Regions from separate parts of the Streptomyces sp. CLV115 genome, predicted to be linked through region 2. Evidence: riboswitches for the same ligand, from Rfam matches in the RefSeq annotation. Region 2 holds a riboswitch; each other region holds the start of a gene.
What was found. A riboswitch is a leader RNA that binds a small molecule or an ion and turns the genes downstream of it on or off. The one in region 2 is predicted to bind cyclic di-AMP.

Region 1: it holds a riboswitch for cyclic di-AMP, as region 2 does, so the genes downstream of both, AADR41_RS03900 (C40 family peptidase) here and AADR41_RS34395 (M23 family metallopeptidase) in region 2, are expected to answer to the same signal.
Region 3: it holds a riboswitch for cyclic di-AMP, as region 2 does, so the genes downstream of both, AADR41_RS02615 (LysM peptidoglycan-binding domain-containing M23 family metallopeptidase) here and AADR41_RS34395 (M23 family metallopeptidase) in region 2, are expected to answer to the same signal.
Region 4: it holds a riboswitch for cyclic di-AMP, as region 2 does, so the genes downstream of both, AADR41_RS15240 (M23 family metallopeptidase) here and AADR41_RS34395 (M23 family metallopeptidase) in region 2, are expected to answer to the same signal.

The regions. Positions count from the first base shown of each region.
Region 1 is NZ_JBCEWQ010000006.1:73,167-80,654, reverse strand. It holds gene AADR41_RS03910 (ATP-dependent Clp protease proteolytic subunit) at 1-571, shown strand, start outside; gene AADR41_RS03905 (hypothetical protein) at 579-887, shown strand; cyclic di-AMP (ydaO/yuaA leader) riboswitch at 1,289-1,461, shown strand; gene AADR41_RS03900 (C40 family peptidase) at 1,465-1,938, shown strand; partial or broken gene AADR41_RS03895 (LysR family transcriptional regulator) at 2,069-2,215, shown strand; gene AADR41_RS03890 (ATP-binding protein) at 2,252-2,683, opposite strand; gene AADR41_RS03885 (helix-turn-helix domain-containing protein) at 2,888-3,748, shown strand; gene AADR41_RS03880 (DUF397 domain-containing protein) at 3,773-3,979, shown strand; gene AADR41_RS03875 (8-amino-7-oxononanoate synthase) at 3,972-5,114, opposite strand; gene bioB (biotin synthase BioB) at 5,257-6,423, shown strand; gene AADR41_RS03865 (adenosylmethionine--8-amino-7-oxononanoate transaminase) at 6,416-7,488, shown strand, end outside.
Region 2 is NZ_JBCEWQ010000154.1:10,760-18,247, forward strand. It holds gene AADR41_RS34380 (SPFH domain-containing protein) at 1-963, shown strand, start outside; tRNA gene AADR41_RS34385 (tRNA-Met) at 1,113-1,186, shown strand; gene AADR41_RS34390 (PP2C family protein-serine/threonine phosphatase) at 1,454-2,614, shown strand; cyclic di-AMP (ydaO/yuaA leader) riboswitch at 2,853-3,005, shown strand; gene AADR41_RS34395 (M23 family metallopeptidase) at 3,017-4,111, shown strand; gene AADR41_RS34400 (aldo/keto reductase) at 4,386-5,330, shown strand; gene AADR41_RS34405 (PrsW family intramembrane metalloprotease) at 5,430-7,076, opposite strand; gene trmB (tRNA (guanosine(46)-N7)-methyltransferase TrmB) at 7,332-7,488, opposite strand, start outside.
Region 3 is NZ_JBCEWQ010000004.1:89,732-97,219, reverse strand. It holds gene AADR41_RS02635 (STM4013/SEN3800 family hydrolase) at 1-269, shown strand, start outside; gene AADR41_RS02630 (STM4012 family radical SAM protein) at 266-1,630, shown strand; gene AADR41_RS02625 (STM4011 family radical SAM protein) at 1,638-2,516, shown strand; gene AADR41_RS02620 (SGNH/GDSL hydrolase family protein) at 2,764-3,609, opposite strand; gene AADR41_RS02615 (LysM peptidoglycan-binding domain-containing M23 family metallopeptidase) at 3,798-4,727, opposite strand; cyclic di-AMP (ydaO/yuaA leader) riboswitch at 4,731-4,887, opposite strand; gene AADR41_RS02610 (alpha-galactosidase) at 5,183-7,279, opposite strand.
Region 4 is NZ_JBCEWQ010000035.1:53,785-61,272, reverse strand. It holds partial or broken gene AADR41_RS15255 (GNAT family N-acetyltransferase) at 1-1,514, opposite strand, end outside; gene AADR41_RS15250 (HPr family phosphocarrier protein) at 1,688-1,969, shown strand; gene AADR41_RS15245 (GntR family transcriptional regulator) at 2,213-2,908, opposite strand; gene AADR41_RS15240 (M23 family metallopeptidase) at 3,134-3,955, opposite strand; cyclic di-AMP (ydaO/yuaA leader) riboswitch at 3,969-4,135, opposite strand; gene AADR41_RS15235 (M16 family metallopeptidase) at 4,372-5,754, opposite strand; gene AADR41_RS15230 (M16 family metallopeptidase) at 5,781-7,154, opposite strand; gene AADR41_RS15225 (DNA gyrase/topoisomerase IV subunit A) at 7,425-7,488, shown strand, end outside.

The sequences.
Region 1 (7,488 bases), on a different contig from region 2:
CACCCTCGACCCGTACTCCAAGCTGCTCTCCGAACGGATCGTCTTCCTCGGCACCCCGGTCGACGACACCGCGGCCGGCGACCTGATCGCGCAGCTCATGTACCTGGAGCACGACGCACCGGACCGGCCGGTGTCGCTCTACATCAACTCGCCCGGCGGCTCGTTCGGGGCCATGTCCGCGATCTACGACACGATGCAGTACCTCGACTGCGAGGTGGAGACCTACTGCCTCGGCCAGGCCGGCTCCTGCGCCTCCGCACTGCTCGCCGCGGGTGCTCCCGGCCGGCGGCACGCCCTGCCCGGCGCGAGGATCGTCGTACAGCAGCCCGGACTCACCGAGCCGGTGCAGGGGCAGCCCTCCGATCTGGAGATCGAGGCACGGGAACTGGAACGGGTCCGCGCGATGCTCACCGCCCTGCTGGCCCGTCACACGGGCCACACCGAGGGGCAGATCACCGCGGACACCGAACGCGACCTCATCCTCGACGCGGCGGGCGCCAAGGCGTACGGGCTGGTGGACCACGTCCTGGAGAGCCGGAACTCCGCACTGCCGCCGCACGGCGCGAGGTGAACGCCCGATGCGACCACCGGAGTTCCCGCCGCTGCCCGCGCTGACGCGCGCCGAGGGGGAGTTCATCGACCGCTATCTCGAAGTCCTCGACCAGGTCGGCCGGATCAACCCGGCCCGCGGCGGGGACACCTACGGCGCGCTCCGCGCCGCTCAGGCACTCGTCGCACACTCACGCACACTGCGGGACGCCCTCGCGTTGATGCACGAGCGCGGCGAGGCGCAGGTCCACGCGGCCACGCTCGCCCGTGCGCTGCGGGTACTGGACGGGGAGCGGCGGGCCGGGCGCGTCAGCGTGCCCCCGGCACCGTCGAGTTGACCGGCCCGCGCGGTCCGCGCGCACGGCGCGGATCCGGCCAACTCCCCCTGGCCCGGCGCCCGGCGGCCGTCACCCGGCTCCCGTACCCGACACGCCCGACCACCCCACCGGAATTCCTCGCTCGTTCGGCGTAGGAAGTCCCCCTCAGGAGGGACCGCTCAACTTGCGTTTTCCGCGTGGACAGTGAACGGAATCAACCCTTCCGCCCCAGGTACGCACCTGGTCGGGGCCACCGGTGAAAGCCGCGGGAATCACCATGTCCACCCGAACGGATCAGTCGTGAGGAGCCTCACATATCCCGGTTTCAGCTCGGAAATCCGGCAGTCGGTGAGTCAAGATCCCTGGGACGACAAGCCCCCGCCACCGCGGCGGGGCGGTCCGGGCGGACGCCGAGTCCTGCCGCCGTCCGGATGCCTGGTCGACGAAAGTGGATCGGCAGGAGTGGAGGACCCGAGCACAACGGGTCGACCTGAACACCGGTCGACCCTCGGGGTGAAGCCGCCGAACGCGGCCGGGCAACTTCGCCAGCCCGAACCCGACAGGTCATCCTTCACAGGCGGCTGACGAAGGGTTGCGCATGACTGCGCAGGTTCATGTCCCGTCTCTGCTCGTCCGGGCCGGTACGGCCTCGGTTCTCACGCTCGCCGCCGTCGGTGGCACCATGTTCGCTCCGGGCGCCGCGACGGACGCCCAGGCCGCGACGCTGTCGATGAAGGCGCTCAACGTCGCGGCGTCGAAAAAGGGCTCGCCGTACAGCTGGGGGGGCACCGGCCCCAGCCGCTTCGACTGCTCGGGGCTGACGCTCTATTCGTTCAAGAAGGCCGGCAAGAAGCTCCCCCGCACGGCCCAGCAGCAGTACAACCGGACCCGCCACATCTCGGCCTCGCACCGCAAGCGCGGCGATCTGGTGTTCTTCCACTACGGCCGCAGCGTCTACCACGTGGGGATCTACGCCGGCAAGGGAAAGATCTGGCACTCGCCGAGGACCGGCGCCGTGGTGCGGCTGGAGAAGATCTGGACCAAGAGGGTCTACTACGGCCGGGTCCGCTGAGGCACGGCCCGGCCGGCGATCCGGGGCCGCCGGCCGGGCCCGCCCGCGGCCGGTGGCCCGGCCCGGTGGCCGGCCCTCCCCCGCTCAGTGCGGCAGCGGACCGGTCACCAGCACCAGGCCCGGCGCGGTGAGCGCCACGCCGCTGTCGGTCCGGCGGCTGGTTCCCGCCTCCTTCCGGCGGACGATCTCGGTGGTGCACCGCGGTGACCGGGCGAGCGCCGCCGCGGCGACGCTCCAGGCACTGTTGCGCAGCGGGTTCGGGCGGGCGGCGTCGGCGCGGCGGCCGGGCGGCGAGGCCGGGCGAGCGCGTCGGTCAGCGCTGCACGGGGATGCTCCACGGCAGCGCGATCCACACCGTCTTGCCGCCGTCGGCGGTGGGGGTGACGGTGAGCCGGCCCCCGCACTCCTTGGCCAGACTCCGGATGATCACCATGCCGCGTCCGTTGTCCTGCTGGACGGCGGCGGGAAGTCGCCGGGGCCAGCGGGGGTGACTGTCCGTCACTCCGAGGTGCAGTTGCTCCTCCCGCTCCAGCCGGAGGTCCACGGTGAACGTGGGCGACTGCCCGAAGGTGTGCTGGACCGCGTTGGTCGCGAGCTCCGAGACGATGAGCTGGATGCTGTCGGCGAAATCGGTGTCGGTCGCCAGGCCCCATTCGGTGAGCACCCGGGCCACGTACCTGCGGGCTGCCGAGACCGAGACCGGCTCGCTCGGCAGAGTGACGTTTGCTTCCTGATGGTCTGCCATGGCGAGCCGTCCCTTTCCCACCCGTGCCGACCCGCGATCGGTACGGATTGCGCTTCGCGCCAGATTGCCACTGATGCTGCCCGCTGTGACGGCGTTCCACCAAGATATGCATATATCTGTCGCTCGAAGCGGTGAACCCTGCCACGCAAGACCGGATGTGGACGGCACACTGTCCGCTCGGCATCAGAGGGAGGGAGGCCGCGGATGCAGCACGGCCCAGCGGTTCGACGCCGCAAGCTCGGGGAGGAGCTCCGGAGTCTGCGCCACGCGTCGGGACTGACCAGTCGGGACGCGGCGCGGATGCTCGGCTGGCACCAGTCGAAGGTGAGCCGGATCGAGACCGGGGTGAGCGGGGTGCGGCCGGCCGATGTGACCCGGCTGCTGGACACGTACGGCGTGGACGACACCCGGCTGCGGGATCTCCTGGCGACGCTCGCGGGTACGGCGGGCGGTGGCGGCACCGGCTGGTGGCACGCCTATCGCGGTCTGATCCCGCCCCAGTACCGCGACTTCATCAGTCTGGAGTCCCAGGCCCGGACCGCGCGCACGCTGGAGACCTCGGTGGTGCCGGGGCTGTTGCAGACGGCCGACTACGCGCGTGCGGTGACCCGGGCGTCACTGGACGGGCTGCCGTCCGGCCAGCTGGACTCGCTGGTGGAGGTGCGGCTGGCCAGGCAGGGGGTGCTGCGGACCGATCCACCGCTGCGGCTGAGCGCGGTGCTCGACGAGGCCGTGCTGCGGCGCCAGGTCGGCGGGTGCCGGGTGATGCGGGAACAGCTGCGCCATCTGGCCCGGGTGGCTCAACTGCCCCATGTGCAACTCCAGTTGCTGCCGTTCTCGATGGGCGGCTATGCCGGCCTCACCGGGCCTTTCGTTATCTTCTCATTTCCGAGCACTTCTGATCTGGATGTGGTCGTTCTCGACCATTTGACGAGTAGCCTCTACCTGGAGCGGAAAGAAGACCTTGCGGCGTACAGCTCGGCCTTCCGCACGATGCAGGCTCACGCGCTGTCGCCGGAGCACTCGTTGGACCTGATCGCCGCGATCGACCGCGACGGTCGGTGACTTCGGACCGCCCGAGGGGGCCTCATGTCGGATTGCCTCGCACAGCACGGCTTACGTTGGCGGCGCAGCAGCCGCAGCACGGGTATGAACAACTGTGTGGAGGCGGCGCCGTTCGGTGACGAGCGGCTGGCCGTGCGGGACTCCAAGGATGTGTCCAGGCCGCCGCTGCGGTTCACCGCGGCGGCCTGGACCTCGTTCGTCGCCGGTCTGCGCCTGGATTCGGTCAGCTGACGGGGGCGGTCCGACGCACCACGGACACCGCGGTGGCGATCTGCTCCTCGGTCAGATCGGCCCGCGCGGTGAGCCGCAGCCGGGACACCCCGTCCGGCACCGACGGGGGCCGGAAGCAGCCCACCAGGATTCCGGCGGTGCGGCAGTCGGCCGCCCAGCGCACCGCCGCGTCCGCCGAGGGGGCGCGCACCGAGACCACGGCGGCGTCCGGCCGTACGGCGGCCAGGCCGGCGCCGGTGAGCTGCTCGTACAGTGCCGCGGCGACCGCGCGGGCCCGGCCTGCCCGCTCCGGCTCGCGGCGCAGCAGCCGCAGGCTTTCCAGCGCGGCGCCCGCCGCGGCCGGCGCGAGGCCGGTGTCGAAGATGAACGTACGGGCCGTGTTGACGAGGTGTTCGACGACCCGGGCCGGTCCCAGGACCGCTCCGCCCTGACTGCCCAGGGACTTGGAGAGGGTGAGCGTGGTGACGATGCCCTCGTCGCCCGCGAGACCGGCGGCGGCGAGCGCCCCTCGGCCGCCGTCCCCCAGCACGCCCAGGCCGTGTGCGTCGTCGACGAGCAGTGCGGCGCCCCCGGACCGGCAGACGTCGGCCAGTTCGGGCAGCGGTGCCGCGTCGCCGTCGACCGAGAAGACCGAGTCGGTGACGGCCAGCGCCCGGCCCCGGTGCGCCTGCAGGGCCTTGCGCACCGCCCCGGGATCGGCGTGCGGAACGATGGCGGTTCCGGCGCGGGAGAGCCGGCAGCCGTCCACGATCGAGGCGTGGTTGCCCGCGTCGGAGACGATCAGCGAGTCATGGCCGGTGAGCGCCGTGACGGCCGCCAGGTTGGCCGCGTAGCCGGACGACAGCACCAGGGCCGCCTCGAAACCGCAGAATTCGGCCAGCTCGCCCTCCAGCTCGGCGTGCAGTGCGGTGGAGCCGGTGACCAGCCGGGATCCGGTCGCGCCCGCACCCCACTCGCGCGCGGCCCCGGCCGCGGCTGCGGTGACGTCGGGGTGCCGCGTCAGGCCCAGGTAGTCGTTGCTCGCGAGGTCCAGAAGTGCGGACTCGGCGGGCCGGGGGCGCAGGGTACGGACGAGTCCGGCGTCCGCGCGGCGGCACGCCTCGGCGTCGATCCAGTCGAACGGGTCGAAGGGCATGAGCGGTCCCTTTTGTAGGCAGCTCACAGACCCTAACCGTGCCTGCAACAGGTCATGGTGTGGCAATACACACACCCTCGGCAGGCTCTGTTGTCCGGTTCCTCCTTGGCTGGAAGCCGTGCGGTAGGCCAGGATCTTGGCCATGGACCTCCTGAACACGCTGGTGGACAAGGGCCTGCGGCGCGAGCTGCCGACCCGCGAAGAAGCGCTCGCCGTACTGGCGACCTCCGACGACGATCTGCTCGAAGTGGTGGCCGCGGCCGGAAAGGTACGCCGTCAGTGGTTCGGGCGGCGCGTGAAGCTGAACTATCTGGTCAACCTCAAGTCCGGTCTCTGTCCCGAGGACTGCTCGTACTGCTCGCAGCGGCTGGGCTCCAAGGCCGGGATCCTGAAGTACACCTGGCTGAAACCGGATGAGGCGTCGAAGGCCGCCGCCGCCGGGGTGGCGGGCGGGGCGAAGCGGGTGTGCCTGGTGGCGAGCGGCCGCGGTCCGACGGACCGCGATGTCGACCGGGTGTCGGAGACCATCGAGGCGATCAAGGAACAGAACGAGGGCGTCGAGGTGTGCGCCTGCCTCGGTCTGCTCTCCGACGGGCAGGCCGACCGGCTGCGCTCGGCGGGCGCCGACGCGTACAACCACAACCTGAACACGTCCGAGGCCACGTACGGGGACATCACCACCACGCACACCTATGCGGACCGGGTGGAGACGGTGCACCAGGCGCAGGCCGCCGGGCTCTCGGCGTGCTCGGGGCTGATCGCCGGCATGGGCGAGAGCGACGCCGACCTGGTCGATGTCGTCTTCTCGCTGCGTGAACTGGACCCGGACTCGGTGCCGGTGAACTTCCTGATCCCGTTCGAGGGAACACCGCTGGCCAAGGAGTGGAACCTCACTCCGCAGCGCTGCCTGCGGATTCTGGCGATGGTCCGGTTCGTCTGCCCAGATGTGGAGGTACGGCTCGCGGGCGGGCGCGAGGTGCATCTGCGCTCGATGCAGCCGCTGGCCCTGAACCTGGTCAACTCGATCTTCCTGGGCGACTACCTGACCAGCGAGGGCCAGGCGGGTCAGGCGGATCTGGACATGATCGCGGACGCCGGTTTCGAGGTGGAGGGAGCGGGCACGACCACGCTGCCCGCGCACCGTGCGGAGTCCGGCGGCGGCTGCGGTTCGCACGACGGCGGCTGCGCCCCGTGCGGAGAGTCGCCCGGGGAGGCCGCGGCCGGGTCGCCGGACGTTCCGGCCGCCCGCACGGACCTGGTGGCGGTCCGCCGTCGCGGCGCGGGAACGGACCTCGCCCCCAATGCCTGAGGCGCTCTCCCCGGCCGAGCTGCGGTCCCTGGACCGGGCGCACGTCTGGCATCCGTACGGCCCGATGCCGGGCCGTCAGGAGCCGCTGGTCGTGGAGTCCGCGTCCGGGGTACGACTGAAACTGGCCGAACCGTCCCACGGACAGGGCGAGTTGATCGACGGCATGTCGTCCTGGTGGTCGGCGGTGCACGGCTACAACCATCCGGTGCTCAACGAGGCGGCCCGTGATCAGCTGGGCCGGATGAGCCATGTGATGTTCGGCGGGCTCACCCATGAGCCCGCCGTGCGGCTGGCCACCCGGCTGGTCGAGATCACCCCGGAGCCGCTGCGGCATGTCTTCCTCTCCGACTCGGGTTCGGTCGCCGTGGAGGTCGCGGTCAAGATGTGCCTGCAGTACTGGCGCTCGGCCGGGCGGCCCGCCAAGCAGCGGCTGCTGACCTGGCGCGGCGGCTATCACGGGGACACCTGGCAGCCGATGTCGGTGTGCGACCCCGAGGGCGGCATGCACGAGCTGTGGTCGGGGGTGCTGCCCCGCCAGGTCTTCGCCGACGAGCCGCCGGCCGGTTTCGACACGGAGCCGGACGCCGCGTACGTACGGCATCTGCGGGAGCTGATCGCCGAGCACGCCGACCGGCTGGCCGCGGTGATCGTGGAACCGGTGGTACAGGGCGCGGGCGGGATGCGGTTCCACTCCCCCGCTTATCTGCGGGTGCTGCGCGAGGCGTGCGACGAGCACGAGGTACTGCTGGTGTTCGACGAGATCGCCACGGGCTTCGGCCGTACCGGCGAGCTGTTCGCCGCCGGGCACGCGGGCGTCTCCCCCGATGTCATGTGCGTGGGCAAGGCGCTGACCGGCGGCTATCTGACGATGGCGGCGACGCTGTGCACCTCCCGGGTGGCGGAGGGCATCTCCAGCGGCGAGGTTCCGGTGCTCGCGCACGGGCCGACGTTCATGGGCAATCCGCTCGCCGCCGCGGTGGCGTGCGCCTCCGTCGATCTGCTGCTCGGCCAGGACTGGCAGCGGGAGGTGAAGCGGATCGGCACCGGGCTCGGGGAGGGCCTCGC
Region 2 (7,488 bases):
AACGCGGCCCGCCGCTTCCTGACCGAGCAGGACCAGATGGAGGAGCTCGTCGGGCGGATCTTCGCCGGGCACCTGCGCTCCATCGTCGGCGGACTGACCGTGGAGCAGATCATCCGCGAGCGCAACCGGGTCTCCCAGGAGGTCATCGCGGGCAGCCACGGCGAGATGGAGAAGCTCGGCATCGTCGTGGACGCCCTCCAGATCCAGGAGATCGACGACGCCACCGGCTACATCAAGAACCTCGCGGCCCCACACGCCGCCGCGGTCGCCAGCCAGGCCCGGATCGCCGAGGCCAAGGCGGACCAGGAGGCCAGCCAGCGCGAGCAGCAGGCCGCCGCGCTCAAGGCGGAGTACGAACGCGACACCGCGATCAAGCGGGCCGGCTTCCTCGCCGAGACCGAGCAGTACAACGCCCGCGCCGCGCAGGCCGGGCCGCTCGCGCAGGCCAGGGCCTCGCACGAGGTCATCGAGGAGCAGACCGCGCTCGCCGAGCGACAGGCCGCGCTCGCCGCCCAGCGGCTGGAGGCGGAGGTCCGGCGCCCGGCGGACGCCGAGGCGTACCGGCAGCGCACCCTGGCGGAGGCGGCCCGCGACCGGGTCAAGTTCGAGGCCGACGGCGGCGCGTACACCGAGCGGGCCCTCGCCCAGGCACAGGCCGACGCCAACAGCGTGCGCGCCGCGTCGCTGCGCGACGGCAACCAGGAGCTCATCGCCGCCAACCGCATCGTGGAGAACCTGCCCGCGCTGGCCGACGCGGCCGCCCGGGGCATGTCCGGCGCCGACCTCACCGTCCTCAACGGCACCAACGGTGTCAACGAGATGGCGGCCGGCGTCGTCAGCCAGGGGCTGGCGATCCTCCACTCGCTGCAACGCGGTGCCAACCCGGTGAAGCAGCCGGCCGTCCATGGCAAGGCCGATTCCATGCCCCGCATCTCCGAGACGAATCAGTCCGCGAATCAGTGAGGTTCGAACCGGTGGCGGACCGGTCCGCGAACCGGTCCGCGAACCGGTCCTGGAACCAGTACTGGCGCGGTTCGGTGAGGGGGGGTGAGGGCGGGTGAACCCGAGTGGTCAAAAGGGCGCCGGGGATGGCGTAGAGTTGTGTTCACCGACGCGGGGTGGAGCAGCTCGGTAGCTCGCTGGGCTCATAACCCAGAGGTCGCAGGTTCAAATCCTGTCCCCGCTACTGAAGAATTCAGGCCCGGCACGCACACAGCGTGCCGGGCCTGAATTCGTTTCGCCGTGTCCCGGGCGGGCCATGGCGCACATGCCCCCTTGTGTTCCTCTGTGTCCCCTCCCGGGTTGTGTCCCCTCCCGTGTTCCCTGCGATCCCCGCGTCCCCGTGTCCCTCCATTGGCCGACGAGGAGTCGCCGCTTCGGTCCGGTCCGGTGAGCCTGGGGGTGGGGCGCGGTACCGTCCGCAGCCGCGCGCGTACCGGGCAGGAGACCACAGGTGTGGAAGCGGGAGAAGCGGCGCGGCAAGCACGCCGGGAGCGGTGCCCGCACCCGGCGGTTCGTCCGCGCGCTGCCTCCCCTGATGATCCTCGGCGGGCTGCTGTTCGACGCCCTCACCCCGCCCATTTTCACCGCCATCCCGCTGTTCGTGGCCGCTCCGCTGATCGCCGCCCCCTTCTTCTCGCTGGCCAGCACCATCCGTACCGGTATCGCTTCGATGCTGGCCGTCATCGTGCTGCGCCTGTACAGCAGCACGCTGCCCGAGGCCGTGCCGCTGATCGAACTGCTGACCCTGGCCACCGTCTCGGTCCTCGCGGTCGTGATCAACGGGGTCGTACGGCGCGGCAACGAGCAGCTGGCCTCCGCGCGGTACATCGCGGAGACCGCCATGCGCGCGGTGCTGCCGCAGCCGGCCGACCGGACCGGCGGGCTGCAGGTCGCGGCGCGGTACGAGGCGGCGCAGGCGGACGAGTTCGTCGGCGGTGACCTGTTCGCCGTGTCGGACACCCCGTGGGGGGTGCGGCTGGTGGTCGGGGACGTGAGGGGGAAGGGGCTCGACGCCGTGGAGACGGTGGCGGTGGTCATCGGGGCGTTCCGCGAGGCGGCCGAGCAGGAAGCCTCGTTGGAGGGGGTGGCGGGACGGCTGGAGCGGGCGCTGGCCCGGGAGGAGGCGCGGCGGGGCGGACTCGACGTGCTCGAAGGGTTCATCACGGCCGTGCTGGCCGAGATCCCGACCGGGCTGTCCCGGGTGCGGATCGTCAACCGCGGGCACCCCGAGCCGATCCTGCTGCATCCGGACGGGGCGCTGGACGTGCTGAAGCCGTCGGTGCCCGCGCTGCCGCTCGGGATGGATCTGGGGGTGTGGCCGGAGTGCACCGACGAGTGGGACCTGCCGGCCGGGACGACGCTGCTCTTCTACACGGACGGTCTCTCCGAGGCGCGGAACACCGAGGGGGTCTTCTACGATCCGGCGGCCCGGCTGCGCGGGCGGCTCTTCCCGGGGCCCGAGGAACTGCTCTCCGCCCTGACCGACGACGTACGGCTGCACACGGGCGGCGAGTCGACCGACGACATGGCGCTGCTCGCGGTCGCGCGCCCGGCCGAGGGGCAGCCGGACCGGCGAAGGACCGTGCCGATCGTGGGTGCCGAGGAGGCGTGACGGGGCGATGCCACCGTGCGTAACCGAAAGGCACCGCTCCGCATAACGTTTGACGCAACGTCAGAATCAGGGTAGTGACTGAGGGTCGGTCAACTCGTCCGATTCCACCCACTTGTGTCCCGTAAAGTCCAGGCCAAGGAAGTGAACGATCAGTTGGAACGGCTTGGAATACGGCCCCGGTGTCTATTAACGTTCGATAACGCAGCGCGGTCGTCCCAGCCGTCGTCAGTGGCGGCACCGCGCGCGAGCGCCGAATTCCGCAAGGGAACCGGGGAACCACCTACATGGGGTGAATCGGGCACCTGTGTCTCGTGAGAGGCAGAGGGGCCCGTAGGAGACCTTCCTGCTCCGAACCCGTCAGCTAACCCGGTAGGCGAGAAGGAAGGAAAGGAGTGCGCCCCCGTGGCGTCCAACAAGCCTGCCCCCGAGGCCCCGTCCCGGTTCGAATCCGACTACGGCACCGAGTCCGGAGGCGACTTCACCGGCAATTTCACGGCTGAGTTCACCGGTGAGCCCGACCGTGGCTGGGACGAGTGGAACCCCACCGAGGAGTCCGTCCGCCCGGTGCGCGGCAGGCACCGCGTCGCCAAGCAGCGCAACGGCCTCGCCCGCAGCTCCACGGTGCTGGGCGTCGGCGTCATAGCGGCGGTCGGCGCGGGTGGCATGGCAACCGCGCAGAGCAAGCCCCCGGTCTCCATCTCCGTGCCCGACTCGATCAAGGACAACCTCCCCGACGCCAAGTCCCTTCCGGGCGTGGGGGCTTTGTTCTCCGGCGAGTCCGAGGCCGACAAGACCGAGGTCGCGGCCACGACTGCCCCGCTCACCACCGCGGGCATCACCACCGCCGAGGCCGAGCAGGGCACGACGGACGCGGGCGAGGCGCTCCGCGCCCGCATCCTCCAGCAGGCCGAGCAGCAGCAGGACGCCGCCGACGCCGAGGCCAAGGCGGCCGAGGAGAAGAAGGCCGCGGAGAAGGCGGCCGCCGAGGCCAAGAAGCAGCAGGACGAGGCCGAGGCCAAGGCCGCCGCCGAGAAGAAGAAGGCGGAGGAGGAGGCCAAGAAGAAGGCGGAGGCGCTGCGGCTGGCCAAGCTCGCCGCCAGCTACGCCATCCCGACCTCCTCGTACACGATCACCTCGACCTTCGGCGAGGCCGGCTCGATGTGGTCCTCCGGCTATCACACGGGCCTCGACTTCGCGGCCCCGACCGGCACCCCGATCAAGGCCATCCACGGCGGCACGGTCAAGTCGGCGGGCTGGTCCGGCGCGTACGGCTACCGCACGGTGCTCGAACTCGACGACGGTACCGAGCTGTGGTTCTGCCACCAGTCCTCGATCGGCGTCAGTGTCGGCCAGAAGGTCAGCACCGGCGAGACCATCGGCCGGGTCGGCGCGACCGGCAACGTCACGGGACCGCACCTCCACCTGGAGGTCCACACCGCCGGCGGCACGGGCATCGACCCGATGGCCTGGCTCCGCGGCAAGGGCCTCAACCCCTGATCCGACGCCCACCTCGTGGGCCGCTCGATCCCAGCCGGTCCGCCGGCCGATGAACCCCGGCAGTCCTGACGCTCACCCCCCGACGTCAGGGCTGCCGGTCTGTTCGTGGGCGGGACGGGGGAGTGGTGAGTTCCTGGAACTGCCGGTACCCGGAAGGGGTGTCGCCGGAGCCGGAAGGGGGCCTGTCGGCGCAGTGGTTCCGCCGGAACAGCGGTCCAACCGGAACAGTGGTTCCGCCGGAATAGCGGGTGCACCGGAATCCGTTGTTTTACCTATGACTTCTCTTCGTAAGCTGGGCCCTTCCGACCTTCAGGTCTTCCCGCTCGCTCTCGGTGGCAACGTCTTCGGCTGGACCGCCGACGAGGCACAGTCGTTCGCCGTTCTGGACGCTTACGCCGCGGGCGGCGGCAACTTCATCGACACCGCCGACGGGTACTCGGCCTGGATTCCGGGCAACGAGGGCGGCGAGTCCGAGACCGTCATCGGCAAGTGGCTTGCCGCACGCGGCAACCGCTCCGACATCGTCGTCGCGACGAAGGTCAGTACCCACCCCCGGTACAAGGGGCTCGCTCCCGCCAACATCAAGGCCGCGGCCGAGGAGTCGCTGCGCCGGCTCGGCACCGACCACATCGATCTGTACTACACGCACTTCGACGACGAGACCGTGCCGGTCGAGGACATCATCACCGCCCTGGACCAGCTGGTGAAGGAGGGCAAGGTCCGGGAGATCGCCGCCTCCAACATCGGCTCCGAGCGGCTCCAAGCCTCCCTGGACTTCTCGGAGCGCGAGGGCCTGGCCCGTTACGTCGCGCTTCAGCCGCACTACAACCTGGTTTCCCGCGACACCTACGAGGGCGAGCTCCAGGACACGGCAGCCCGTGCCGGGCTCGGTGTCGTGCCCTACTTCGCGCTGGCCGCCGGCTTCCTCACCGGCAAGTACCGTCCGGGCTCCTCGGTGGAGAGCGCGCGGGCGGAGGGCGCCCGGCAGCACCTGGAGTCGGAGCGGGGACAGAAGGTCCTGGCCGCGCTGGACAAGGTCGCCAAGGAGCGCGACGCGGAGATCGCGACCGTCGCGCTGGCCTGGCTCGCATCCCGGCCGACCGTGGTCGCGCCGATCGCCTCGGCCCGTACGGTCGAGCAGCTGCCCGCACTGCTGGCCGTCGCGGACCTCACGCTGACCGAGCAGGAGCTGGCCGAACTCACCGAGGCATCCGCCTGACCGCCTGATCCGCCCGGCTGTCTGATCCGCCCGGCCCGCAGGGTCTGCCCGATCCGTCGATCCATCGATCCGTCGATCCGTCGATCCGTCGGGCAGGCCTCAGCGCGGGGGCTGCTGCGGCATCAGATAGGGATTGTGCCCGGGGCCGGGGCCGGGGCCGGGGCCGGGAACGGAGCCAGGGCCGGGGTATTGGGCATGCGGGTGCGCCTGCGCCTGGGCGGGGCCGTTGAGGTATGCGCCGTACCCCGTGGGTGGAGTGAACTGCTGGGCGTACGGGAGCGGCGGCAGGCGGTGGGGGCGCAGGAGTCCGGTCGCCTGTGCCGCGTACGTCAGGGCGGGGGCCGCCACCTCCCTGCGCTGCCACAGGTGGTGCAGCAGCTCCAGCTCGCGTTCGGCGAAGTCCGGGCCGGTCGTACCGCGCCGGGCCTGGAGGCGCAGCGCGGCCAGTGAGGTCGCGAACGATTCGTACTCGGCGACGGCGCGGGCGGCCGCCTTCCCGTGGGCCTCCGCGGCCTGCGCCGCGGCCTTCGCCTGCGCCGCCTGGACAGAGGGGCCGGGCACGGAGCCCGGCATCGTTCCCGGCACCGCCCCCGGTATGGATCCGGGCGCCCAGCCGGGCCCGTACGGGGTGTACTGGCTTCCCCGGGCCGCGACGGCGTACTGGCGGCGGGCCGCGTCGCGGGCAAAGCCGCGGGCCCGCATCGAGGAGAGGGCGAGCGGTTCCGCCGGGCTCAGCCAGCCCGCCGCCGCATAGGCGGGCAGCTCGGCGGCGAGGGTGCGCAGCTCCCGCCGGCGCGACCAGATCACCAGCCAGGTCACCAGGCCGAAGACCGGGACCATGAACACCGCGTACACGGCATAGAAGCCGTACGGGCTGAAGACCGCCGATCCGTTCCACAGCGAGTGCATGCCCATGGCGAGGACGAGCCCCAGCAGCGGCAGCACGATGCGGCGGATCCGTCGGCGCCGGGCGCAGGCCGCGGCGAGCCCGAAACCTATGCCGGTCAGCACCGTGAAGAGCGGGTGCGCGAAGGGCGACATCACCGCCCGTACGAAGAACGTCGCGGCCGTCACCGATACGACGCCCGAACTGCCGATCTGCTGGTCCTCGCCGAAGGCGTTGCCGAGGTAGAGGATGTTCTCGGTGAAGGCGAAGCCGCTCGCGGTGACGCCGGCGATCACGACGCCGTCGACGATCCCGTTGAACTCCCGTCTGCGGAACAGGAAGATCAGCAGGACCGCGGCGGCCTTGGCGCTCTCCTCGACGACCGGGGCTATGACCGTGGCGCCGAGGGTGTCGGCGTTGGACGGGTCGGCGATGGTCGTGGCTATCCAGCGGGTCGCGAAGGAATTCGCCAGGATCGCGACCAGGGCGGCGGCGAACGCACCCCAGGCGAAGGCGAACAGCACATTGCGCCAGGGGCCCGGATCGGCCCGGTCCAGCCAGCGGAACGCCGTCAGCAGGAGCGGTACGGGCAGCACGGCGAGGCCGAGGCCGACGAGGAACCCCTGGGTGCCCGTCTGGTCCCGGACCAGGGCCAGGATCGCCAGACCGCAGATCGCGAGCACCGTGAACACCGCCACGACGCGGAACGTCCGGCTGCGCCACACCATGCCCACGCGGCGCGGCCGGTATCGCCAGTGCCTGCGCTCCGGCACGGCAGCCAGGATCTCGCCGACCCGCTGCTCCTCAAGGAGCGGGACGGCCGGCTGTGACTGCCGCTGCTGGACAGACCCGTCGGACAACACGCAATGACCCTAACCAGCAGCACTGACACCTGACCATGGGGCGCCCACCGGCCACCCGGCGCGCAGACCCGATGCGCCCGCACACACGCGCAAGGTCTATGCGTCCGCAGACACGCGCAGACCCGACGCGCCCGCAGACACGCGCAAGGTCGATGCGCCCGCAGGACCGGCCCAACCCGGCGGCCCAACCCGGCGGCCCGGCCCGGCGGCCCGGCCCGGTGGCCCGGCACGCTCCGGGGCCGCAGGCCGGTCTCAGCTGCGGGCGAAGAGCAGGTCGTGCACGATGTGGCCCTTGTCCAGGCCCTGCCCCTCGAACCGGGTCAGCGGCCGGAACGCGGGCCGGGGCGCGTAGCCGCCGTCCGCCTGTGTGTTCTCGAAGAGGGGGTGCGCGCTCAGCACCTCCAGCATC
Region 3 (7,488 bases), on a different contig from region 2:
AGCCCAACTGGTTCCACCGGCCGGGCGCCACCCGCGAGGCGGGCGACTCCCGCGCCACCCACGCCGCGGCACTGGAGTACGTCGACGCCCACATCGGCAGGCTCTTCGCCGCCGCGAGCAGCCGCCGCCGCTGTTTCGCCATCGTCTGCTCGGACCACGGCACGGCGTACGGGGACGACGGCTACACCGGGCACCGGCTCGGTCACGAGTCCGTCTGGACCGTTCCGTACGCGCACTTCTTCCTGGACCCGGGGGCCACCGCACCATGAGCCGCACCACGACCGCCGCACCGGCCGTCCGGCCGTACCAGAGCTATGTGTACGCCTACCCGCACAAGACCGCCTACCGGCCGCTCGCCGACCGGCCGGACCTGCGCGGGCTGTGGGCGGGCGAGCGCAAGGACGCGCTCTCGCTCTACCTCCACATACCGTTCTGCGAGGTCCGCTGCGGCTTCTGCAATCTCTTCACCCGGATCGGTGCTCCCGACGAGCTGACGACCCGGTACCTCGACGCGCTGGACCGGCAGGCCACCGCCGTCCGGGACGCGCTGGGTGACGACGGGCCGGTGCGGTTCGCCGCGGCCGCGTTCGGCGGGGGCACGCCCACCTTCCTGACCGCCGCGGAGCTGGAGCGGCTCTGCGACATCGCGGAGAAGCGGATGGGCGCCGATCTGCGGTCCGTGCCGCTCTCGGTCGAGACCTCGCCGTCGACCGCGACGGCCGACCGGCTGGCCGTTCTCGCCGACCGGGGTGCGACCAGGATCAGCATCGGGGTGCAGAGTTTCGTCGAGGCCGAGGCGCGGGCCGCCGTACGCCCGCAGCGGCGGGCCGACGTGGAGGCTGCGCTGGACCGGATACGCAATGCCCGCATCCCGGTCCTCAACATCGACCTGATCTACGGCATCGACGGCCAGACCGAGGACAGCTGGCGCACCTCGCTGGACACGGCGCTCAGCCGGCGGCCGGAGGAGCTGTACCTCTACCCGCTGTACGTGCGTCCCCTGACCGGGCTGGGACGGCTCGGTGCCGACGGCGAGGCCGCGGCCGACGCGGCCTGGGACGAACAGCGGCTGCGGCTGTACCGCGCGGGCCGGGACCACCTTCTGGCCCACGGCTACGAGCAGGTCTCGATGCGGATGTTCCGCCGCGCCGACGCCCCGCGGGCGGACGGCCCCGACGACTACGCCTGCCAGACCGACGGCATGATCGGCCTGGGCTGCGGCGCCCGCTCGTACACCACCGGGCTGCACTACTCCTTCGACTACGCGGTGGAGATGCGGGAGGTGCGGGCGATCATCGACGGATACACCGCCACCGAGGACTTCTCGCGTGCGGAGGTCGGGCGGTACGTCGACGGCGACGAGGCTCGCCGCCGTCACCTCCTTCAGTCGGTGCTCCAGGCCGGGGGACTGCCGCTGGCCGACTACCGGGAGCGGTTCGGCTCCTCGCCGGCCGACGACTTCCCCCTCGAACTGGCCCGGTTCGAGGCGCGCGGCTGGCTCGACGCGTCGGCCGGGGCGTCCGGACTGCTGCGGCTCTCCCCCGAGGGCCTCGCCCACTCCGACGCGCTGGGCCCGGAGCTCTTCTCCCCCGGTGTACGCGCCGCGATGGCCGCGTACGAGCTGAAGTGAGTACCCCATGGACCTGACGATCCTCTACCGCGGGCCGCTCTCCTCGTGCGACTACGACTGTCCGTACTGCCCGTTCGCCAAGCGGCGCGACAGCCGGGAGCAGCTGCGCGCCGACCGGGCCGCGCTGGAGCGGTTCACGGCGTGGGCCGCGGCGCAGACCGGTGACCGGATCTCGGTGCTGTTCACCCCGTGGGGCGAGGGTCTGGTCCGCTCCTGGTACCGCCGTGCGCTGGTCGAGCTCGCGCAGTTGCCGCACGTCCGGCGGGTCGCGATCCAGACCAACATCAGCAGTCGTACGGGCTGGCTGGCCGAGGCCGGTGAGGCGGGCCGCGAGAAGATCGCGCTGTGGTGCACGTACCACCCGGGGCAGACGCCGTACGAGCGGTTCCTCACCAAGTGCGAGGAGCTGTCCGCGCTCGGCATCCGGCACAGTGTCGGTGTGGTCGGGCTCGACGACCATCTCGACGAGGCGCGACGGCTGCGCGCCGCGCTGCCGGACGAGGTCTATCTCTGGGTGAACGCGGCGGAGGGCCACACGTATTCGGACGAGGAGGCGGAGCGCTGGACGGCCGTCGACCCGCTCTTCCCCTACAGCCGGCATCCGCACCGGTCGGCGGGGCTGCCCTGCCGGACCGGTGAGTCGGTCATCTCGGTGGACGGTGACGGCACCGTGCGGCGATGCCATTTCGTCCCGGCGGAGCTGGGCAATCTCTATGACGGGAGCTACCGGCGGGCGCTCGGTCCGCGCGCCTGTCCGCTGGCGGTCTGCGACTGCCACATCGGCTATGTGCACCTGGAGACACTGCCGCTGTACGACGTCTTCGCCGGCGGGGTGCTGGAGCGGATCCCGGCGGCTGTGCCGCCGTCGATCGCCGGACCGACCTGATTCCCGGCGGGCCGGGCGGGCGACGGCACCACGGCCCCGGACGCCGTCCAGGGCCTCTCGTCCGGATCATGCCGGTCCCGTGTGCACCGGTGCCGCGCCCCGCCGCGTTGTCGCCGGTCGCCGACGCGCCCTCCCCGAGCTCCCGGCTCCGCTCGGACAGGGGAGAGCCAGCTGACTCCCTCCTCCGCCTTGCAATGCACGGCACCGGACCCCGCTCCCTGATCCGGCCCGATCCGGACGAAAGACCCTAGAGCGGCAGGAGGTCCGGGCGCTTCGCTTCGACGTGGTCCCCGGAGGACTCGCCGCGCAGCCGCCGGCCGATCCACGGGACCAGGTACTCGCGCGCCCAGTGGATGTCGTCGCGCCGTACTTCGAGGGTGCCGCGCTCTGCCTGCGGCGGCCATTCCTGGTCGGGGTCGGCCGGTACGTCGAGGCCGAGGACCTGGGCGGCGCGCAGCGCGACCCTGGTGTGCCCTTCGGGCGACAGGTGGAGCCGGTCGTCGTCCCAGGCCCGCCGGTCCTGGACGGACCGCAGCGACCACAGGTCCAGGACCGGGCAGTCGTAGCGGTCGGCGATGGCCCGTACATGGGCGGTGTACGTGGCGATCTTGCCGCGCAGATGGCGCAGCACGGGAATGCCGCGGGTGTCGAAGCCGGTGGTGACCATGACCGTGCCGACCGCGCCGGTCAGCTCGGCGACCGCGCGCTCGAAGCGCTCGGCCACGTCGTCGGGGTCGGTGCCCGGCCGGATGATGTCGTTGCCGCCCGCGCAGAAGCTCACCAGGTCGGGTGCGAGCTCCTTGGCGCGCGGCACCTGCTCCTCGACGATCTGGTCGAGGAGGCGTCCTCGTACGGCGAGATTGGCGTACCTGAAATTCCCGTGCGCGGAACCTTCCGTGCCGGTCGCCGCATCGGGGTCCGGGAGCTGGTCCGCGAGGAGTACCGCGAAACGGTCCGCCCAGCCGACGAATTTCCCGTCCGGGCCGGGGTCGCCGACTCCCTCGGTGAAGCTGTCGCCGATAGCCGCGTACGACCCGATGACGCTCTGTCGGTTGTTGACGCCACGTTGGTTTTTTCTCGAATCGTCTGCCACAAACGCTTATCCTGCACTGCCGAATGTGACCTACGCGACCGTAATAAGGGGTTGACGGGTGGTGAGATAGGCCACCCGGTCAGTTTTTGGTAAAGGGGGAATAAGTGAAGGGGCGGTGCGCCGCCGCGCACCGCCCCTTCCGTGTCGCTCGGATCATGCCCGGTGATTCAGCTGCCCGGCCGTTCGGCTCAGACGGAGATGCCGTGCGAGGCCAGGAAGGCGATCGGGTCGATGTCCGAACCGTACGCCGGGCCCGTGCGGACCTCGAAGTGCAGGTGCGGGCCGGTGGCGTTGCCGGTGGCACCGGAGAGGCCGAGCTGCTGACCGGCGCTCACGGCCTGACCCGCGGAGACGGAGATGGAGGACAGGTGGCCGTACTGCGAGTAGTGGCCGTCGGCGTGCTTGATGACGACCTGGTTGCCGTAGGCGCCGCCCCAGCCGGCGGTGACGACGGTGCCGGAGGTGATGGACTTGACGCTGGTGCCGGTGGCGACGGGGAAGTCGATGCCGGTGTGGCTGCCGCTGGACCAGTTGGAGCCGGAGGCGCGGTAACCGGTGGTGTGGTTGCCCGGGACCGGGTGGACGTAGCCGGAGGCGCTGCTCCGGGCGGAGGCCGGGGCCTCGGTCTGCGGGGCCTTGGTCGCCGGGGCGGACGAGGTCTTGGCCGGGGCGGACTTCACGGTGACGGAGGGCGCCTTCGACGGGAGGGACGAGCCGGTGCCGGCGCCGGTGGGCGCGGCGTTGCCGGAGGCCTTGGCGCCGAGGGTCAGCTTCATGCCCGGGAAGATCAGGCCGGGGTTCTCGCCGACGACCTCGCGGTTGTCCTGGTACAGCTGCTGCCAGCCGCCCTTGACCTGGTGCTCGGCGGCGATCTTCGACAGGTAGTCGCCGGAGACGACGGAGTACGTCGTGGTGGCGGCCTGCTTCTGCGCGACGGGAGCGGCGTGCGTGGCGGCGGCCGGCTGCGGCGCGGCGGCCGGGACGGACTGCTCCGCGGCCTGGGCACCGGTGGCGCCGAGCAGCGGCAGCGCGACGACGGCGCCGCCGGCGCCGACCGCGGCGACGCCACGGGCGATGGTGCTGAGCTTCGGACGACGGTGCTTACCCGATATGGGCATGGCGTATTTCCTCTCCGGCGCCTGCGAGGTGAGCTGTCGGGTTCGGGCTGGAGATGCCCGGCCGCGCTGAGCGCGACTTCACCCCGAGCCGGCCGGATTTCTCCGGCCGGCGGCTTACCTGGTTCCCCCGCTCCTGCCACGCGATGAGTGGATGTGAATTCCGGGCGGCGGCAGGATTAGGCGGTCCGTCCGGATTGCGGTGACCGTAAGCGAGTCGGGACGGCGAGAACAAGCCATGGGTTCCACGCCGGATTCCGCGCCGGGAAATCGACGCGGAATTCCGGTCACACTCCGTGGATTAAGGATCTTGGCATTCCGCGCCGCGCACGGATTGCCCGACTCTTCCGTCACCACACACCGTCACGGATATGATCCCGCTCACGAGGCAACCCTCATGTCCCCTATAAGCAGGCGATGTTCAGACAAATGCCTGCATTACGGACATAAGGGGCCCGTCATCCGCGTCGGAGCCTCAGCACGCGTGCGTCGAGATCACCGCGAAGTCCGGTGTGCAGCCCCTGGTGCAGCAGCGTCGAACCGTGGTGCACCGCCCCGGTGTCCAGGCAGGTGTAGGTCGCCTCCGGGTCGAGCCCGCGCAGTCGCAGGGCCGGGGACCGCTCCCCGTACCGCTGCGCCTCCAGCCACATCAGGACCACGGCGTCGTCCCCGTGGACGTACTGGATCGCGCTGAGTCCGCCGCGCGGTGCACGCAGCCGGTACAGCGCGCCCTGCTGCACGACGGGCCGGATCTCCTTGTAGAGCTCCACCCAGGTCCGGGCCTCGGCCAGCTCCTCCTCGCTCCATTCGGTGAGGTCCCCGCCGACCCCGAGCACTCCGGCCATCGCGCTCACGAACCGGAAGCGCAGCGAGCTGACCCGGCCGTTGAGCTGGTGGTTCGGGCTGTCCGTGACCCAGGCGGCCATCACCCGCGCGGGGTGGAGGTGTCCGAAGCCCTCCTGGATGGCGAGCCGGTCGAGCGGGTCGGTGTTGTCGGAGGTCCACACCTGGTCGGTGCGGGACATGATCCCCAGGTCGACCCGGCCGCCGCCGCCCGAGCAGGACTCGAACGCGACCGTGGGGTGCGCGGCCCTGAGCCGGTCGATCAGCGCGTACAGGCCCTCCACGTGCTCGACCCAGAGCTTCTGCGGGTAGTCCTCGCCCGGCCAGCCCGCATCGGTGAAGCAGCGGTTGAAATCCCATTTCACATAGTCGATGGGCGTGCCGGAGAGCAGTGTGTCCAGCTGCTCCCAGAGATATTCCCGCACATCGGGGCGGGCCAGATTGAGCACCAGCTGGTTGCGGTACTCCGTACGCGCCCGCCCGGGAAAGTGCTGCACCCAATCGGGATGGGCGCGATAGAGATCACTGTCGGCATTGACCATTTCCGGTTCGACCCAGATGCCGAACTGCATGCCGAGCCCGTGCACTTCGTCGGCGAGCGGCTTCAGCCCACCGGGGAAGCGGTCCGGATTCGGCGTCCAGTCCCCGAGCCCGGCCCGGTCGCTGGTCCGCTGCCCGAACCACGCGTCGTCCACGACGAAGAGCTCGACGCCCATCGCGGCGGCCCGCTCGGCGAGGACCCGCTGCTGGTCCAGCGAGATGTCGAAGCCCGTCGCCTCCCAGGAGTTGTAGAGCACCGGCCGCGGGTTCTGCGCGTCCGGGATCACATGGGCCAGCTGCCAGGCGTGCCAGGCGCGGCTCGCCCCGCCGAACCCCTGCCCGCTCCACAGCCCGGCGAAGACGGGCGTGGTGTACGACTCCCCCGGCACCAGCCGGACCAGACCGGCGTCGTCGTATCCGGCACCGCCGGTGATCTGCACGAGCCCGTCGGGCAGCCGCTGCACGGAGATCCGCCACGATCCGGACCAGCCGAGCGCGCAGCCGTACACCTCGCCGCTCTCCTCGGTGGCGGCACCGTCGGCGTCCAGCGCGACCCACGGCAGGAACTGGTGGCCGGTGTGGCCGCGCCTGCTGGAGACGACGCTCTCGCCGTGCAGCAGCTCCGCCCGCTCAAGTCGCGATTCCGCCGCCCAGCGTCCGTGCAGCCGGCTCAGCCGCCAGCCGTCGCGGGCCGGCAGCGACCAGGCGGCCGCATCGGCGCGCAGCAGCTCCAGCGGCGGGCCGTCCGGTCCGGCGTGCGCGACGGTGGCCCAGCGCTCCACGACATCGGAGTCGTCCCGCATCCGGTAGTGCAGGGTCAGGGCGAGCCGGTGCACGGAGTCGGTGAAGCCGATCCGCAGTTCGTCCCCGTCCGCCTCGGCGGCGTCGAAGGCCCACTCGGTGCCGCGGACCTGCGCGGTGCGTACCGAGAGTGCCGGACGGACGAACCTGGGGCCGCCCTCGACCGGATACTCCTCCCGGCCGTCGAGGTGGGACTCGAAGGCCCTGAAGTCCAGTTCCGGGGCCGCGGCCAACGCCTCCGCCGCGGCGAGGGTGATCCTCGGCCCCCAGTGCAGATGGACCAGCTCGTCCTGCTCGGTCAGTCGCAGTGCGTAGCTGCTGCTCGCCCCGGTGAGCAGCCAGGTCCGGCCGGTGTTGCCCGTCTCGATCATCGCATCCCCACATTCCAACAGTTCCGCACATCATCGACCATCGACGGGGTGTGAGCAACGGTTCGTCGAGGAATTCGCCCGGCGGATTCACTGCGGGGGAACCGGAGTTCGCCCGGGTATCGACAGGGAAAGGCCGAGATGATTGCCTGAGGAATCAATGTCGTATCGTCGCAGGAGTGGCCTCGCCTGCGACGCGCGCCGGCACCAGA
Region 4 (7,488 bases), on a different contig from region 2:
AGCGGCTGGTCGGCGAGGAGGAGGCCAGCGTCGACCATCTCGGTCACCGTGTCGACCCGGATCACGCCCGCCTGCCGCATCAGCGCCGAGACCGTCGCGTCCGGGATCCGGCCGACCGGCACCGCGTGGCCGGGCGGGGTGGCACCGCTGTGCCGGGCGCCCTTCACCACGACCACCGGCTTCACCGCCGCGGTGCGCCGCGCGAGGCGGGTGAACTTGCGGGGGTTGCCGAGCGATTCCAGGTACAGCAGGGCGACGTCGGTGTCGGGGTCCTCGTACCAGTACTGGAGGAAGTCGTTGCCCGAGATGTCGGCGCGGTTGCCCGCGGAGATGAACGTGGACAGGCCCGCGCCGCGCCGGTAGAGCCCGGAGAGCAGCGCGATGCCGATCGCCCCGGACTGGGTGAACAGGCCGATGCGTCCGGGGGCGGGCGGCTCGGGGGCGAGCGAGGCGTTCAGCCGGACCGTTTCGGCGTTGTTGATCACGCCGAAGGCGTTCGGGCCGATGATCCGCATCCCGTACGAACGGGCCTGCCGGACCAGCTCGCGCTGCCGTTCCCGGCCCTCGGCGCCCCATTCGGCGTATCCGGCGGAGAGCACGACCAGGCCCTGGACGCCGTGCTCGCCGCAGTCCGCGACGGCTTCCGGAACCCGGTCGGCGGGGACGGCGACGACCGCGAGGTCGACCGGCTCCTCGATCTCGCCGATCGAGCGGTGGGCGGGGACGCCGTCGACGGTGTCCCGGTCGTCGGCGAAGGCGCGGTTCACCGCGTACGTGCGGCCGGTGAAACCGGCTCCGAGGAGATTGCGCAGGACCGTGCGGCCGACTCCGCCGGGAGACCGGCCGACGCCGATGACGGCGACGGAGCCGGGGGCCAGCAGGCGCTGCACGGACCGTGCCTCCGCCCGCTGTTCACGGCCGCGCTGGACGGCGAGGGACTCGGCGGTCGGTTCGAGGTCCAGGGTGAGGTGGACGGAACCGTCCTCGAAACTGCGCTGCTGGGTGTACCCGGCGTCCCGGAACACCTTGATCATCTTGTTGTTGGCGGGCAGCACCTCGGCGGCGAAGCGGCGGATGCCGCGCTCGCGGGCGACGGCCGCGATGTGTTCGAGGAGCGCCGAGGCCACGCCCCGGCCCTGGTGCGCGTCCTGGACGAGGAAGGCGACCTCGGCCTGGTCGGCGGGGGCGGAGGCGGGCCTGCCCCGCTCGTCGATCCGGTCGTAGCGGACGGTGGCGATGAACTCGCCGCCGACCGTGACGGCGAGCCCCACCCGGTCGACGTAGTCGTGGTGGGTGAAGCGGTGCACGTCCCGGTCGGACAGCCGTGGGTACGGGGCGAAGAACCGGTAGTACTTCGACTCGTCGGAGACCTGCTCGTAGAAGCTGACCAGCCGTTCGGCATCGTCCGTGGTGATGGGCCTGATGCGCGCGGTGCCTCCGTCGCGGAGCACCACGTCCGCTTCCCAGTGGTCGGGATAGGCGTGATGCGGACTCTGCTCCGGCGCGGGCTGCATGGGCAAAGAGTACGGCTCCGTCAGCGGTCGCGTAGGTCTCGGGGCCGGGGCAGTCTGAGAGGGCCGATCGGCGGGTACGCGGGCGTTGTGGGCTGTTCCCGGGGCCGGCCGGAGCACTGCGCACCGCGTGAGAGACTGGTCTAGACAACTTTTGATTCGTGAAGGGCAGAACCATGGCTGAGCGCCGCGTCAACGTCGGTTGGGCCGAGGGCCTGCACGCCCGCCCCGCTTCCATCTTCGTCCGTGCCGCCACGGCTTCCGGCGTCCCGGTGACGATCGCCAAGGCCGACGGCAACCCGGTGAACGCCGCTTCCATGCTCGCGGTTCTCGGTCTCGGCGCGCAGGGTGGCGAGGAGATCGTGCTCGCGTCCGAGGCCGACGACTCCGAAGCCGCCCTGGACCGCCTGGCGAAGCTGGTCGCCGAGGGACTTGAGGAGCTCCCGGAGACCGTCTGAAACACCCTCCGCGAGAGAGCCGTGGCACCCTGAACCGGGGCCGCGGCTCTTTTGTTTCCCGGCGCCTGCCGAACGAGTTCCGGCCCCCAGGATTCAGACACGCGAAATCCGGGCGAAGCAGAATTCGAGCAGGGCAGAATCCAGACGGGACAGAATTCACGCGGGCGGAATTCTGGCGGGCAGAATTTTGACCGCCCGGGACGCGCCCCGCGCGGCGACTTCTCTTTGTATACGGCGCGATTGTTAATTCCGGACACCTGTGGCGTTCACGGAATGTTGCGAGGTCCTCACCCGGCCGGCCCCGGGCCCGCCGGGCCACCGGCGCGGTCGGTGCGCGGCCGCGGCCCGTTCCGCGTGATGGGCGGCCAGCGCCCTGGCCCGTTCCGCGTCGCCGCGTGCCACCGCGTCCACGATCGCCCCGTGCTCGGCCCAGGAATCCACCGGCCGGGCCGACTGCTCGACCACGTACATCCAGTCGATCTTGTGCCGCAGCTGGGCGAGCAGCGCGATCAGGCCCGGACTGCCGGAGGCCTGTGCCAGCGTCTCGTGGAACCAGCCGCCCAGCGCGCGCAGATCGTCGCCCTCGCCCCGCCGGGCCCGGTCCTGGCCGAGCCGCACGAGACCGCGGAGCACCTTGAGGTGCGCCTCGGTGCGGCGTTGCGCGGCGCGGGCGGCGCCCAGCGGCTCCAGCAGCGTGCGGACCTCCAGGAGGTCGGCCGCCTCGCGCTCGGTGGGCTCGGCGACGCAGGCGCCCGCGTGCCGCCGGGTGACCACGAAGCCCTCGGACTCCAGGGTGCGCAGCGCCTCCCGTACCGGGACGCGGGAGACCCCGTATCGGCGGGCCAGCAGTTCCTCCGTGAGCCGGCTGCCGCGTTCGAAGACACCGGAGACGATGTCGTCACGGATTGCCGTGCATACCGAATGCGCCGGAATGCGCATGTCCGAACCTCCGTCTCGATCCCCGCGAATCGCGGCCGGCCGAAGCCTGTTCCGCGACTCTATTGCAATGCGGCCGCATTTCCGATGCCGGGCGGAAATTCATGAATATCTTTTGGTCGCGGGACTGTTCGGTGCCGGTCGTCCCGGGCGGTCGGGGGCGGCGGGCACACCGAAGGCCCCGGCGCGCTGCCGGGGCCTTCGACGAGGTGGTGCGGTGGGCGTCGGTCAGACGCGGACGCCATGGGCGCGCAGGTACGCGACCGGGTCCACGTCGGAGCCGTACGACGGGGTCGTCCGGGCCTCGAAGTGGAGGTGCGGTCCGGTGGAGTTGCCGGTCGAGCCCGAGAGGCCGATCTGCTGACCCGCGCCGACACTCTGGCCGACGGAGACGCCGATCGAGGAGAGGTGGCCGTACTGGGTGTACGTGCCGTCCGTCATCCGGAGCACGATGTTGTTGCCGTACGCGCCGCCCCAGCCGGCCTCGACGACCGTGCCGGCGCCGACGGCGACGACGGAGCTGCCGGAGGCGGCGTGGAAGTCGATGCCGGAGTGGCTGCCGGAGGACCAGAGCGAGCCGCTGGACTTGTAGCCGGTGCTCACGTACGAACCGGCGACCGGGAGCTGGAAGAAGCCCAGGCGGGCGCGCTCGGCGGACCGGGCGGCGCGGGCCTTCTCGGCGCGGGCCTCGGCAGCGCGCCTGGCCTCGGCCTCGGCCTCGGCCACTGCCCTGGCCTTCGCCTCGGCCTTCTTCTTGGCCTCGGCCTTCCGGTGGGCCTCGGCCTTGGCCTTCGCGGCGACATCGGCCTGGTGCTGCTGGACGTCGGCCTGGGCGTCGATCCGCTCGGCAAGGGTCTTGTCGATGGCGATGACCTGGTTGAGGCCGGCATCGCTCACGGAGGGGGCGCCGGAGTCCGCCGCGAAGGCGGGAGCGGCCAGGCCGCCGATGACGCCGGTGGTGGCCAGAGCCGCGACGCCGACGGCCTTCGCGCTGCCGCGCGTCAGTCGGCTCGGGGCACGGTGCTTCCCGGTGGCACGGGTGAACGCCATGAAGTGGCTGGTCCTTTCCTTCCTTCTCGCCTACCGGGTTAGCTGACGGGTTCGGAGCAGGAAGGTCTCCTACGGACGCCCCGGCCCCATCCGGGCTCAGACGTCCGATTCACCCCAGGGACTGCGTGGGTCCCCGGCTCCCCGGGCTCGCGCCTGACGGGGACTCGGCGATGACTGTCCGGTACGTCGCGGATGCGGCATACGAGTGACGGGCAGTCGAGCCGACGCTAAGCGGGGCCGCTTTCATTCACCAAACGGACAGGCCGTTTTGTAGCGCATCCCACAGGGCAGACAGGCAACCTCCCCCCAGAACGGACAAAAAGGAAGACCCCGGCGAGATCGCGCTCGCGAGGGCCTTCCCCATGTACCGATATGCAATGAAATGCCGGGCGGCACATGCCGTGGCGGGCTGATTGTCAGCCGGTGACCACCGACACTTCTCCGATGCCCAGGGCACGGACGGGCTCCTCGATCCGGGCCGCGTCGCCGACGAGGATCGTGACCAGCCGGTCACCCGGGAAGGCGTTGACGACCGCCGCGGTCGCCTCGACCGTGCCGGTCTCCGCGAGCCGGGCGTACAGCTGGGCCTGGTAGTCGTCCGGCAGGTGCTGCTCGACCTGGTCGGCCAGGGTGCCCGCGACGGAGGCCGCCGTCTCGAACTTCAGGGGCGCCACACCCACGAGGTTCTGCACGGCCGTCTCGCGCTCCTCGTCGGTCAGGCCCTCGGCCGCCAGGGTCCGCAGGACCGTCCACAGGTCCTTGAGCGCCGGCTCGGTGGATTCGGTGTCCACCGAGCCGCTGATGGCGAGCATCGCGGCACCGGTCGCCCCCGAGGCGGAGCCCGGGGCCGAGGAGCGAAGCACCTGGGCGAAGGCCCGCACGCCGTACGTGTAGCCCTTCTCCTCGCGCAGCACCCGGTCGAGCCGCGAGGTGAGCGTGCCGCCCAGGCAGTACGTGCCGAGCACCTGGGCCGGCCACACGCTGTCGTGCCGGTCGGCGCCGATCCGGCCGATGAGCAGCTGGGTCTGCACCGCGCCCGGACGGTCGACGATGACCACCCGGCCGGTGTCGTCGGCGGTGATCGGCGGGGCGGGGCGCGGGGCGGCGGTGTCTCCGGACCAGTCGCCGAGGGTGTCGGCGAGCAGGACGTCCAGGTCGATGCCGGTGAGGTCCCCGACCACCACGGCGGTCGCCGTGGACGGCCTGATGTGGGCGTCGAAGAAGGCGCGCACGGCCGCCGCGTCGATCCGCTCCACCGTCTCCTCGGTGCCCTGGCGCGGGCGCGACATCCGCGCCGTGGCCGGGAACAGCTCCTTGGAGAGCTGCTTGGCGGCACGCCGGGCCGGGTTGGCCTGCTCGTGCGGGATCTCGTCGAGCCGGTTGCGTACCAGCCGCTCGATCTCGCTCTCGGCGAAGGCCGGCGCCCGCAGCGCCTCGGCGACCAGCGCGAGGGCCTTGGCCAGCCGGGAGGCGGGGACCTCCAGGGAGACCCGGACGCCGGGGTGGTCGGCGTGCGCGTCGAGCGTGGCGCCGCAGCGCTCCAGCTCGGCGGCGAACTCCTCGGCGGTGTGCTTGTCGGTTCCCTCGTTCAGCGCCCGCGACATGATCGTGGCCACGCCGTCGAGGCCCTCGGGCTCGGCGTCCAGCGGGGCGTCGAGGAAGATCTCGACCGCCACGACCTGCTGGCCGGGGCGGTGGCAGCGCAGCACCGTGAGGCCGTTGGGCAGGGCGCCGCGCTCGGGCGCGGGAAAGGCCCAGGGGCGGGCGGTGCCGGGGGCCGGCTGCGGGTGGTACTGCATCGAAACTCCAGTCGCGGCAGCGTCGGTCACTGGTCCGCCCCTTCGTGCGCGTCGGTGTCGGTCTCGTCGGTGTCCGCCGCGTCCGCGGGCTCGGCCGGTTCGACCGGCTCGTAGACCAGCACCGCGCGGTTGTCGGGGCGCAGCTGGGCCTTGGCGGCCGCCTGCACCTCCTGCGCCGTGACGTCGAGCACCCGCTGAACGGCGGTCAGGGCGAGCTGCGGGTCACCGAACAGCACGGCGAACCGGCACAGTTCGTCGGCGCGGCCGGCGACCGTACCGAGGCGGTCCAGCCACTCGCGCTCCAACTGGGCCTGCGCGCGCTCCATTTCCTCGGGCGTGGGGCCCTCGGCGGCGAACCGGGCGAGCTCCTCGTCGACCGCGGCCTCGACCTGCGGCACCTCGACACCGCCGGACATCTTGACGTCCAGCCAGCCCAGCGAGGGCGCGCCGGCCAGCCGCAGCAGCCCGAACCCGGCCGCCACGGCCGTGCGGTCCCGGCGGACCAGGCGGTTGTGCAGCCGCGACGACTCGCCGCCGCCGAGCACGGTCAGCGCCAGGTCCGCCGCGTCGCACTCGCGGGTGCCGTCGTGCGGCAGCCGGTAGGCGGCCATCAGCGCCCGCGCCGGGACCTCCTCGCGCACCTCCTCGCGCAGCTGCTCGCCGATGACCTCCGGGAGCGTGCCGTCGCGCGGCGGCTGCTTGCCGTCGTGGGACGGGATGGAGCCGAAGTACTTCTCGATCCAGGCGAGGGTCTGCTCGGGGTCGATGTCGCCGACCACCGAGAGCACCGCGTTGTTGGGCGCGTAGTACGTACGGAAGAAGGTGCGCGCGTCCTCCAGGGTCGCGGCGTCCAGGTCGGCCATCGAGCCGATCGGGGTGTGGTGGTACGGGTGGCCCTCGGGGTAGGCCAGCGCCGTCAGCTTCTCGAACGCCGTGCCGTACGGGACGTTGTCGTAGCGCTGGCGGCGCTCGTTCTTGACGACGTCGCGCTGGTTCTCCATGGACTCCTCGTCGAGCGCGGCGAGCAGCGAGCCCATGCGGTCGGCCTCCAGCCACAGGGCCAGCTCCAGCTGGTGCGTGGGCATGGTCTCGAAATAGTTGGTGCGCTCGAAGCTGGTGGTCCCGTTGAGCGAGCCGCCGGCCCCCTGCACCAGCTCGAAGTGGCCGTTCCCCTTGACCTGGCCGGAGCCCTGGAACATCAGGTGCTCGAAGAGGTGAGCCAGCCCGGTGCGTCCCTTGACCTCGTGGCGCGAGCCGACGTCGTACCAGAGGCAGACCGCGGCGACCGGGGTCAGATGGTCCTCGGAGAGCACCACGCGCAGGCCGTTGGCCAGGCGGTGCTCGGTCGCTGTCAAGCCGCCGGAGCCGGCCTGAGCGGTGGCCGTGTGACCCATGGGCATGTACGTCCCTTCGATCGCGATACTGGATTTCCTGCGAGACCTGCCACTTTAGGCAAGCGCACGGGCGCGTGGCGAAGTTCCCGTAACCCGGAAGTTCGCGTGAAAGGGGGACGCATCCCCCGCGCGGCGGGGCGCGAAAGCACCTCGACCGGGGCCCGGAACGCCTCTTGGGACGGGTCGAGGTCGGCGATGTCAGTGCGGCGGTCCACAATGGTCCGCGTCAGAACCTGAGGTTGCCCGAACAGAATCCGTGAAGGAGTCGCAGCAGCGATGGCCCGCCGCAGCACGAAGACCCCGCCGCCGGACGACTTCGAGGAGAAGATCCTCGACATCG